DNA from 2 places in the Bacillus altaicus genome. Region 1 is predicted to be linked to the other one. Evidence: a T-box and tRNA genes for the amino acid it is inferred to sense, from the RefSeq annotation. Region 1 holds a T-box; the other holds one or more tRNA genes.
What was found. A T-box is a leader RNA that pairs with one kind of tRNA and senses whether it is charged. The one in region 1 lies ahead of tyrS (tyrosine--tRNA ligase), so its partner is inferred to be a tRNA-Tyr.
Positions count from the first base shown of each region.

Region 1 (5,022 bases):
TTTAATTCTTCAAACATTACCTTATCTCCCGTTTTTTCAATATATACATATATCCAATTCTACAGAAATTAGCAATTCCCTCTTTTAAAACACTTACTGATATTCGACATAAAAAGGAGCAACTATGCATTAGTTGCTCTTTCATCAAAGTCTTATAGTAACACTATAATTCAACCGTTAAACACATTTTGTGTAAATTACCACCCATTTAACTTCATGATTCAGGTTATATATTTTCTATATAACATTTCCCTTTCTAATTTTCTGATAATTATCTTTTTTAAAATTTAATATGTTTCTCATTTATATAAAATAAAATTATTTATTTTCCTCTTTCTGAACATATACATAAGCATCTTTCTGCTCTTTATGTACATCAACCTTCGTGCTCTCTGCAAGCTGACCAGCGTTTAGCAAAGAAAAAATAATGAGCGCTTCTAGTGACATTTCGTTTTACCACTCCTTTCTATTTGTGATACGTTTATCATATCGCTTACATGTGATTTCCGTATGAACTCGAAAAGGAGATTAAAACAAAAAAGTTACAGGACTGCTAACTTTATTTTATCCCCGAAATAGTTTATTAAAGTAAATTCTCACGATGTAATAACCAGAAAATGGGAGGTTCGATTCATTTTGACAATAAACCAAATGGTTCAATTCGGTAGTTCATTTATACTGTTTATTACTTCAGCACTTATTAGTTGGTATCAAGGAAGTAATTTAATCGATTATCCTGATGAATGGAAATATAGTGCGAAGTTTACGAATTACTTTAAAGGGACAGTTTTAAATTATGAAGATATTTATCAAATCGATTTCTTTATATATGCAGCAAAGTTTTATCCCACAGCATTTGTTGTTATGTTAATTAGCTTACTTTATATGCTCGTATTAATTCTTCATATTCTATTTAAAAGAAATCATGAGGCAATTTAAATGCATACATAAAAACCCCGAACGATAGACTTTTCAGCCTACCATTCGGGGTACTATTTGTTTTAAATTCGTTTCTGATTAGTAACGAATTAAGAAATATTTCTTCTTACCGCGGCGAATGATTGTAAATTTACCTTCGATGCGGTCGTTTTCTGTTACAACGTAGTCTAACGCTTGTGTACGCTCACCGTTTACGTAGACTGCACCGTTTGTTACATCTTCACGTGCTTGACGTTTAGATGGTGAAATTTTGCTTTCTACAAGTAAGTCGATTAATACTGTATCTTCTGCAGTACGTTCTACAGATGGTACGTCTTTGAATCCTTGCTCGATTTCACTTGCAGTAAGTTCTGCTACAGAACCACTAAATAATGCAGCTGAAATTTTAATTGCTTGCTCTAACGCTTCTTCGCCGTGAACAAGTTTTGTCATTTCAGATCCTAATGATTTTTGTCCTGCACGTTTTTCTGGCGCTTCAGTTACTTGCTTCTCAAGCTCAAGAATTTCTTCATGAGATAAGAATGTGAAGTATTTTAAGTATTTAACTACATCACGGTCATCTGTATTGATCCAGAATTGGTAGAACTCGTAAGGAGTTGTTTTCTCTGGGTCTAACCAAATTGCGCCGCCCTCTGTTTTACCAAACTTCGTACCGTCAGATTTTGTAACAAGCGGAATTGTTAAACCGAATGCTTTCGCATCTTCTTCTGATTTACGGATTAATTCAAGACCAGCTGTAATGTTACCCCATTGGTCACTACCACCGATTTGAAGACGGCAATTGTGTTGTTGGTATAAGTTTAAGAAGTCGTATGATTGTAAAATCATGTAACTGAACTCAGTAAATGAAATACCAGTTTCTAAACGAGATGCTACTGTATCTTTTGCTAACATATAGTTTAAACCGAAGTTTTTACCGATATCGCGTAAGAATGTAATTACATCTAAGTTACCAAGCCAGTCATAGTTATTAGCCATCGTTGCTGGGTTGCCCACATTTTCAAACTCTAAGAAGTTTGAAAGTTGGTTTTTAATGCTTTCCGTGTAGTAAGCAACTGTATCTTTCGTATTTAATGTACGCTCTGCTTTTTTACCACTTGGGTCACCGATCATACCAGTACCACCACCAACAAGTGCGATTGGTTGGTGACCAGCTAATTGGAAACGACGTAACATTAATACTGGTAACATATGACCAATATGTAAGCTATCCGCTGTCGGGTCGAAACCACAGTATAATTTAACGCTTTCTTTTTCTAATAATTGCTCTAATCCCTCAGCATCTGTTTGCTGATTAATTAGCCCGCGAAATTCAAGATCTTGTAAAATACCCATATCCTACATACTCTCCTTTAAGTTCATTACTGGCGTGAAGGTTGAAAACATAAAAAAATCGCCCCTTCAAATAAGGGACGATTTTGATCATCGCGTTACCACCCTAGTTGCAGACAAAAAAGCCTACCACCTTATTTACATAACGGCTTAGCACCGTCTTTTCCCTTTTGAATATAACTCAATCGAAAAAAGATGCTCTAGGGGCGTAATTCGCGATCATCTATGTGCTGATTTTCACCGACCATCAGCTCTCTAAAACAGGGAAATGATCACTACTTCTCCCTTTCCACGCTCAATTATTCATATACTTTTCTTTATAACATTATTTACTAGTATGTGTCAAATTGAAGAAAATAGGAGATTTAATTCGAATTATAAAAGTCTTTTACGTTATAGAAATTATTAAATTCCTCTTTCGTCCCTTTTGTAAATTCCATTCTTCCTGAAGCAGTATCTTCTTGACTAAAATAATACAGCATTCCATCTTTTAATTCTAATGTTGTCATTACATTTTTCCCGCGATCAGTCACGTAGAAGTTCACAGTATCTCGTTTATGATTTACGACATTTCCTTGAATAACTTTTTCTTTTCTCCCTTTATCATAGAAGACCATTTCAATATACTCATCATTTATTTCTCGAATTTGAATATAGTTATGATATTTTTCCGTATACCAATAACCTTTCATCGTATTAAACGGAGATGAATTCATATAAATAAGGACGATACTACTAATGATAATTAAGAAAGCAAGCAAACCTCTTTTTACTAATTTTTGCTCCCACAACATAGCCATCTTACTCTTTACAGGTAATTTTTCTTTATTGTCTACTTCAGTCACGAAATTATCTTTTCTTATTTTCTCTAAATAATGACCACAACCGCTACAATAATTATCGTAATCTTGAATTTTTCCTCCACAATTAGAACAATGTCTCACTTTTTCCACCTCTATTCCACATTAAATATTAATATATTAACATGAAACACCATAATAAATAGAATAATTTTAGGTCTAACAAAAAACATACCGTTTTCAAATACGGTATGTTTTTCACTCAAACGACTAATAGTATTGTTAGCAAAGAAAGAACCGGAACACCAACTAATAACGATACATGAAACACAACCGATAAATCATTCCCAATCGTCGCTTCCACAGGATCTTTCGCTGGAGAAGCAAGAAATCCAAGTAATCGATCAAAGCGACTTACCGTGTTTGGAAAATCCGGTATTTCTACATGGTCACTATCTAAATGCTGCTTTAATTTATATTCATTCTTAAAAGGATTTTCGCTCAATTTCATCCACCTCCAGCAATTGTTTCAATTTCTTTATCCCATTATGAAGTCTCGACTTCACTGTTCCAACAGGAATATCTAGTACCTCTGCAATCTCTTTTTGCTGCATATCATGATAATAAGAAAGAATCAGGACCGCTCGCTGTTCTTCAGGAACTTTCAAAATTGCATCTCTTACCGTGAGCCGGTCTTCGTGGGAAAACTCTACCTCTTGCATTGGTACTAAAAACGGTAAGAGCGAATGCCACTTTTTTCTTCTATTTAATTTATTAATCATAAGACGATAACCGATTTGAAATAAATACGTTTTTACTTTGCCTTTTCGGGTTTCATACATGTGTTTCTTTCGTTCTAACGTCAAAAATGTATCTTGCACAAGGTCGATACTTAATTGTTCATCTCGGTTAAAACGATACAAAAATGTATATAGCGCTGGTTTGATTAAAACATATAGCTTTGCTCCCGCTTGTTTATCTCCATTTTGATACGCAAGCATGAGCTCCTCCTCAATCCCAATCTGCGCCATGATTTTTGATCTCCTTTATTCCTTTTAACGTTAATGAAATTCGGGAAATTAAATATACACTTGCGACAATAATCCACACTTGTGATTGATTCGTAAAAAATTGAACATATGGGTTTTGTATTGTATGACCAGTTGAAACTAAAATATTTAACGCCTGCACACATATGCATGCATACACGGCAAGACAAACCGAAATAGTATCAAATACATTCCAGCGAAAATACACTTTTGTTTTTGTAAAATCAATTTTATATCCTTTTTTCCGTACTATATATTTTCTATCAAACGGAATAATAATTGAAAACATAACAATCATCATGACTCCAGCTGTAATCATTGAAACTTTAAATCCAATTGGCATTGGCAAAAACAATCCACAAGAAAATACAACTATAATTCCAATTAAAGCAAAAGTAAGCATCAATTTATTGGACATATAAAAAACCTCCCTCATCTATTCTTTCATAAATGTATACAGACGAGGAAGGCGCTTCGTTCAAATATTATTTTATTTTTTTTATGATTCTCGCAGGATTCCCGCCAACTACTACATTATCTGGTACATCTTTCGTTACAACAGCGCCAGATGCGATGACAGCATTGTCTCCGATTGTTACGCCCGGATTAATAATAGCCCTTCCGCCAATCCATACGTTATCGCCAATGGTAACTGGTTTTCCGTATTCGGTTCCGCTTATGCGCTCTACTGGATCAAGCGGGTGCGTTGCTGTATAAATGTGAACACCTGGAGCTAACATACAGTTCACTCCGATTGTAACTGGGCATACGTCTAAAATCGTACAGTCAAAGTTTGCGTAAAAGTTTTCACCAACGTGAATGTTATAACCGTAATCACATCTAAAAGAAGATTCAAGATGAATGTTATCTCCAGTCGTTCCGAATAATTCTTTTACGATTGC
Region 1 is NZ_CM143394.1:1,072,689-1,077,710, reverse strand. It holds gene ACE38F_RS05635 (hypothetical protein) at 1-17, opposite strand, end outside; gene ACE38F_RS05630 (hypothetical protein) at 319-447, opposite strand; gene ACE38F_RS05625 (YjdJ family protein) at 637-939, shown strand; gene tyrS (tyrosine--tRNA ligase) at 1,018-2,274, opposite strand; T-box leader at 2,345-2,572, opposite strand; gene ACE38F_RS05615 (zinc ribbon domain-containing protein) at 2,637-3,215, opposite strand; gene ACE38F_RS05610 (hypothetical protein) at 3,334-3,576, opposite strand; gene ACE38F_RS05605 (RNA polymerase sigma factor) at 3,557-4,102, opposite strand; gene ACE38F_RS05600 (hypothetical protein) at 4,083-4,538, opposite strand; gene ACE38F_RS05595 (maltose acetyltransferase domain-containing protein) at 4,606-5,022, opposite strand, start outside.

Region 2 (5,022 bases), 1.5 Mb from region 1:
AACGAAGAATACGTACTAGAGTTGGAATTTCATCTTTATGAAACTGCGGTAAATTTTTTACTTTATTCATGCCATATACGATACACGCAGCTAAATTTTCTTCTTTATAAAATTCTTTTTCTTTCCATACTAATATAGTTCGCTCTTTCCCTTCACCTTTTGGATGACAAGGTACAAGCAAAGAAAATAACTCAGCGAAATTATTTGGTTCTATATATGTATCTGTAACCAAATTCCAATTTGGATCGCCCTGTACAGCCCTCATATAATTCCCCTTCCCTTTGTATCTATGTAGGAAATATTAATTCATTATTACATCATTAACAATAAATATTGTTATATTCAAAATCTCTCATAATACTTATATCTCTCAGTATATCATTTTTTCTCTTATTAAAAATTAGGAATGACAAATTTAAAAAAACTGTCAAAAATATTGACTCTATACTTATTATATAATGTCTCAGATACATCACGCTAACATATTAGTTTAATCCATATATGCTAGAATAATGTATCTGATCTTTATACATAATTTATTCCGTATGCACCGAGATTTCACTTAAAGCAAACCCTGCTTGATCATCTGCTGATTTTCTTATAGCTAAATCACCTAGTGCTAGCATCCCAACAAATTGACCGCTCTCAACTACTGGTAACCGTCTAATTTGATATTGTGCCATTAATTCTGTAGCTTTTTCAATAGGATCATCTGGAGAAACTGAAACAATGTTTGTTGTCATTACATTTGTAATTTGATTAGATCCAGGATGTTTTTCAGCAATCCCACGAACAACTAAGTCTCGATCAGTAACAAGCCCAACTACTTGTTGATTTTCAATAACAGGAATCAATCCAACCGATTCTTCCTTCATTTTTACAGCCGCCTCATATACATTGTCTAATGGGGTACAATGTACGATATGAGTACTCATAAGTTCTCTAACTTGTGTCATTTTTCCTCTCCTCCTTTTAATACATACCATAGCTTTTCCTAAATCCCTTTATTTATTTGAGGAAAATAAGGTAATAAAAAGAGGCTTATACATAATAAAAAAGAGTCAGCAATATGCTGACTCTTTTTTTATGACCCGTACGGGATTCGAACCCGTGTTACCGCCGTGAAAGGGCGGTGTCTTAACCACTTGACCAACGGGCCATGGCTCCGCAGGTAGGACTCGAACCTACGACCGATCGGTTAACAGCCGATAGCTCTACCACTGAGCTACTGCGGAATATATGGTGGGCCTAAATGGACTCGAACCATCGACCTCACGCTTATCAGGCGTGCGCTCTAACCAGCTGAGCTATAGGCCCATATAATTTACAGGGGCAGTAGGAATTGAACCCACACTGGAGGTTTTGGAGACCTCAGTTCTACCTTTAAACTATGCCCCTAAATGGTGCCGGCTAGAGGACTTGAACCCCCAACCTACTGATTACAAGTCAGTTGCTCTACCAATTGAGCTAAGCCGGCATAAATAAAAAAAAATAAAAAAAATGGTGGCTCGGGACGGAATCGAACCGCCGACACGAGGATTTTCAGTCCTCTGCTCTACCGACTGAGCTACCGAGCCAACATAAAATGGCGGTCCCGACCGGGGTCGAACCGGCGATCTCCTGCGTGACAGGCAGGCATGTTAACCACTACACCACGGGACCATTGGTTGCGGGGACAGGATTTGAACCTGCGACCTTCGGGTTATGAGCCCGACGAGCTACCGTACTGCTCCACCCCGCGACGATATTATGTTTTAAAAATAAATGGAGGAGGTAGAGGGATTCGAACCCCCGCGCGACTCTCGCCGCCTGTCGGTTTTCAAGACCGATCCCTTCAGCCGAACTTGGGTATACCTCCATGAAGGAAAAAATTAATATCTTATTCATTTTTATATGTAACTAAACCACTTTTTAAAAAAATGGAGGAGGTAGAGGGATTCGAACCCCCGCGCGACTCTCGCCGCCTGTCGGTTTTCAAGACCGATCCCTTCAGCCGAACTTGGGTATACCTCCGACATATAAAAAATAAAGTGGAGCCTAGCGGGATCGAACCGCTGACCTCCTGCGTGCAAGGCAGGCGCTCTCCCAGCTGAGCTAAGGCCCCATGTTTTTGGGAAAATCGGGAAGACAGGATTTGAACCTGCGACCCCCTGGTCCCAAACCAGGTGCTCTACCAAGCTGAGCCACTTCCCGTTAATAAAAGCGCGCCCGAGAGGAGTCGAACCCCTAACCTCTTGATCCGTAGTCAAACGCTCTATCCAATTGAGCTACGGGCGCATATGGTGCCGAGGGCGGGGGTCGAACCCGCACGGTGGTCACCCACCGCAGGATTTTAAGTCCTGTGCGTCTGCCTGTTCCGCCACCCCGGCATGTCATATTGAAAATTGGAGCGGAAGACGGGATTCGAACCCGCGACCCCAACCTTGGCAAGGTTGTATTCTACCACTGAACTACTTCCGCAAGACATGTATGAGATATTTTATTAAAAGTGCGGGTGAAGGGAGTCGAACCCCCACGCCAAAGGCGCCAGATCCTAAGTCTGGTGCGTCTGCCAATTCCGCCACACCCGCATATTTTTTTAAGAAAATGGTGAGCCATGAAGGATTCGAACCTTCGACCCTCTGATTAAAAGTCAGATGCTCTACCAACTGAGCTAATGGCTCTTAATGGCTGGGCTAGCTGGATTCGAACCAGCGCATGACGGAGTCAAAGTCCGTTGCCTTACCGCTTGGCTATAGCCCAATAATTAAGAAATGGTGGAGGGGGGCAGATTCGAACTGCCGAACCCAAAGGAGCGGATTTACAGTCCGCCGCGTTTAGCCACTTCGCTACCCCTCCGACATATATGGTGGAGGATGACGGGATCGAACCGCCGACCCCCTGCTTGTAAGGCAGGTGCTCTCCCAGCTGAGCTAATCCTCCATTTTGCCTGGCAACGTCCTACTCTCACAGGGACAAGGTCCCAACTACCATCGGCGCTAGAGAGCTTAACTTCCGTGTTCGGTATGGGAACGGGTGTGGCCTCTCTGCCATCATTACCAGACTATATTCATTTGAGACAAACATTGTTATACTTGATTCACTTATAAAGTCAATAAGTTTTTTATATTCTCTCGTTTTTGCTTGGCGACGTCCTACTCTCACAGGGACAAGGTCCCAACTACCATCGGCGCTAGAGAGCTTAACTTCCGTGTTCGGTATGGGAACGGGTGTGACCTCTCTGCCATCGTCACCAAACTATTGAAGGCATATTCCTTCAATACTAGATAACATTGCTTCATATTATATGGTTAAGTCCTCGATCTATTAGTATTCGTCAGCTCCACATGTCACCATGCTTCCACCTCGAACCTATCAACCTGATCATCTTTCAGGGATCTTACTAGCTTACGCTATGGGAAATCTCATCTTGAGGGGGGCTTCATGCTTAGATGCTTTCAGCACTTATCCCTTCCGCACATAGCTACCCAGCTATGCCCTTGGCAGAACAACTGGTACACCAGCGGTGCGTCCATCCCGGTCCTCTCGTACTAAGGACAGCTCCTCTCAAATTTCCTGCGCCCACGACGGATAGGGACCGAACTGTCTCACGACGTTCTGAACCCAGCTCGCGTACCGCTTTAATGGGCGAACAGCCCAACCCTTGGGACCGACTACAGCCCCAGGATGCGATGAGCCGACATCGAGGTGCCAAACCTCCCCGTCGATGTGGACTCTTGGGGGAGATAAGCCTGTTATCCCCGGGGTAGCTTTTATCCGTTGAGCGATGGCCCTTCCATGCGGAACCACCGGATCACTAAGCCCGACTTTCGTCCCTGCTCGACTTGTAGGTCTCGCAGTCAAGCTCCCTTATGCCTTTGCACTCTACGAATGATTTCCAACCATTCTGAGGGAACCTTTGGGCGCCTCCGTTACACTTTAGGAGGCGACCGCCCCAGTCAAACTGCCCACCTGACACTGTCTCCCGGGTCGATAAGACCCGTAGGTTAGAATTTCAATACAGTCAGGGCGGTATCCCACCAGCGCCTCCACCGAAGCTAGCGCTCCGGTTTCAATGGCTCCCGCCTATCCTGTACAAACTGTACCAAAATTCAATATCAGGCTACAGTAAAGCTCCACGGGGTCTTTCCGTCCTGTCGCGGGTAACCTGCATCTTCACAGGTACTATAATTTCACCGAGTCTCTGGTTGAGACAGTGCCCAAATCGTTACACCTTTCGTGCGGGTCGGAACTTACCCGACAAGGAATTTCGCTACCTTAGGACCGTTATAGTTACGGCCGCCGTTTACTGGGGCTTCAGTTCAGAGCTTCGCTTACGCTAACCCCTCTCCTTAACCTTCCAGCACCGGGCAGGTGTCAGCCCCTATACTTCGCCTTACGGCTTCGCAGAGACCTGTGTTTTTGCTAAACAGTCGCTTGGGCCTATTCACTGCGGCTTTCCGTTAAGAAAGCACCCCTTCTCCCGAAGTTACGGGGTCATTTTGCCGAGTTCCTTAACCAGAGTTCTCTCGCACACCTTAGGATTCTCTCCTCGCCTACCTGTGTCGGTTTGCGGTACAGGCACCTTTTATCTCGCTAGAAGCTTTTCTTGGCAGCGGGGAATCAAAGACTTCGCTCCATAAGGAGCTTCCCCATCACAGCTCAGCCTTCACGATAAGCGGATTTGCCTACTTATCAGCCTAACTGCTTGGACGTGCACAACCAATCGCACGCTTCTTCTATCCTTCTGCGTCCCTCCATTGCTCAAACGATAAAGAGGTGGTACAGGAATATCAACCTGTTGTCCATCGCCTACGCCTGTCGGCCTCGGCTTAGGTCCTGACTAACCCTGAGCGGACGAGCCTTCCTCAGGAAACCTTAGGCATTCGGTGGACGGGATTCTCACCCGTCTTTCGCTACTCATACCGGCATTCTCACTTCTAAGCGCTCCACCAGTCCTTCCGGTCTGACTTCACTGCACTTAGAACGCTCCCCTACCACTGATACCATTGGTATCAATTCGCAGCTTCGGTGGTGTATTTA
Region 2 is NZ_CM143394.1:4,665,980-4,671,001, forward strand. It holds gene ACE38F_RS24150 (DUF3965 domain-containing protein) at 1-265, opposite strand, end outside; gene ACE38F_RS24155 (CBS domain-containing protein) at 537-956, opposite strand; tRNA gene ACE38F_RS24160 (tRNA-Glu) at 1,088-1,159, opposite strand; tRNA gene ACE38F_RS24165 (tRNA-Asn) at 1,161-1,235, opposite strand; tRNA gene ACE38F_RS24170 (tRNA-Ile) at 1,241-1,317, opposite strand; tRNA gene ACE38F_RS24175 (tRNA-Trp) at 1,328-1,398, opposite strand; tRNA gene ACE38F_RS24180 (tRNA-Thr) at 1,402-1,477, opposite strand; tRNA gene ACE38F_RS24185 (tRNA-Phe) at 1,502-1,577, opposite strand; tRNA gene ACE38F_RS24190 (tRNA-Asp) at 1,587-1,662, opposite strand; tRNA gene ACE38F_RS24195 (tRNA-Met) at 1,665-1,741, opposite strand; tRNA gene ACE38F_RS24200 (tRNA-Ser) at 1,766-1,858, opposite strand; tRNA gene ACE38F_RS24205 (tRNA-Ser) at 1,921-2,013, opposite strand; tRNA gene ACE38F_RS24210 (tRNA-Ala) at 2,032-2,104, opposite strand; tRNA gene ACE38F_RS24215 (tRNA-Pro) at 2,120-2,193, opposite strand; tRNA gene ACE38F_RS24220 (tRNA-Arg) at 2,204-2,277, opposite strand; tRNA gene ACE38F_RS24225 (tRNA-Leu) at 2,281-2,369, opposite strand; tRNA gene ACE38F_RS24230 (tRNA-Gly) at 2,386-2,460, opposite strand; tRNA gene ACE38F_RS24235 (tRNA-Leu) at 2,490-2,570, opposite strand; tRNA gene ACE38F_RS24240 (tRNA-Lys) at 2,588-2,663, opposite strand; tRNA gene ACE38F_RS24245 (tRNA-Gln) at 2,668-2,742, opposite strand; tRNA gene ACE38F_RS24250 (tRNA-Tyr) at 2,755-2,838, opposite strand; tRNA gene ACE38F_RS24255 (tRNA-Val) at 2,847-2,922, opposite strand; rRNA gene rrf (5S ribosomal RNA) at 2,928-3,043, opposite strand; rRNA gene rrf (5S ribosomal RNA) at 3,122-3,237, opposite strand; rRNA gene ACE38F_RS24270 (23S ribosomal RNA) at 3,287-5,022, opposite strand, start outside.
Region 2: it has a tRNA-Tyr gene. The T-box ahead of tyrS (tyrosine--tRNA ligase) is inferred to sense a tRNA for this amino acid. The anticodon was not compared.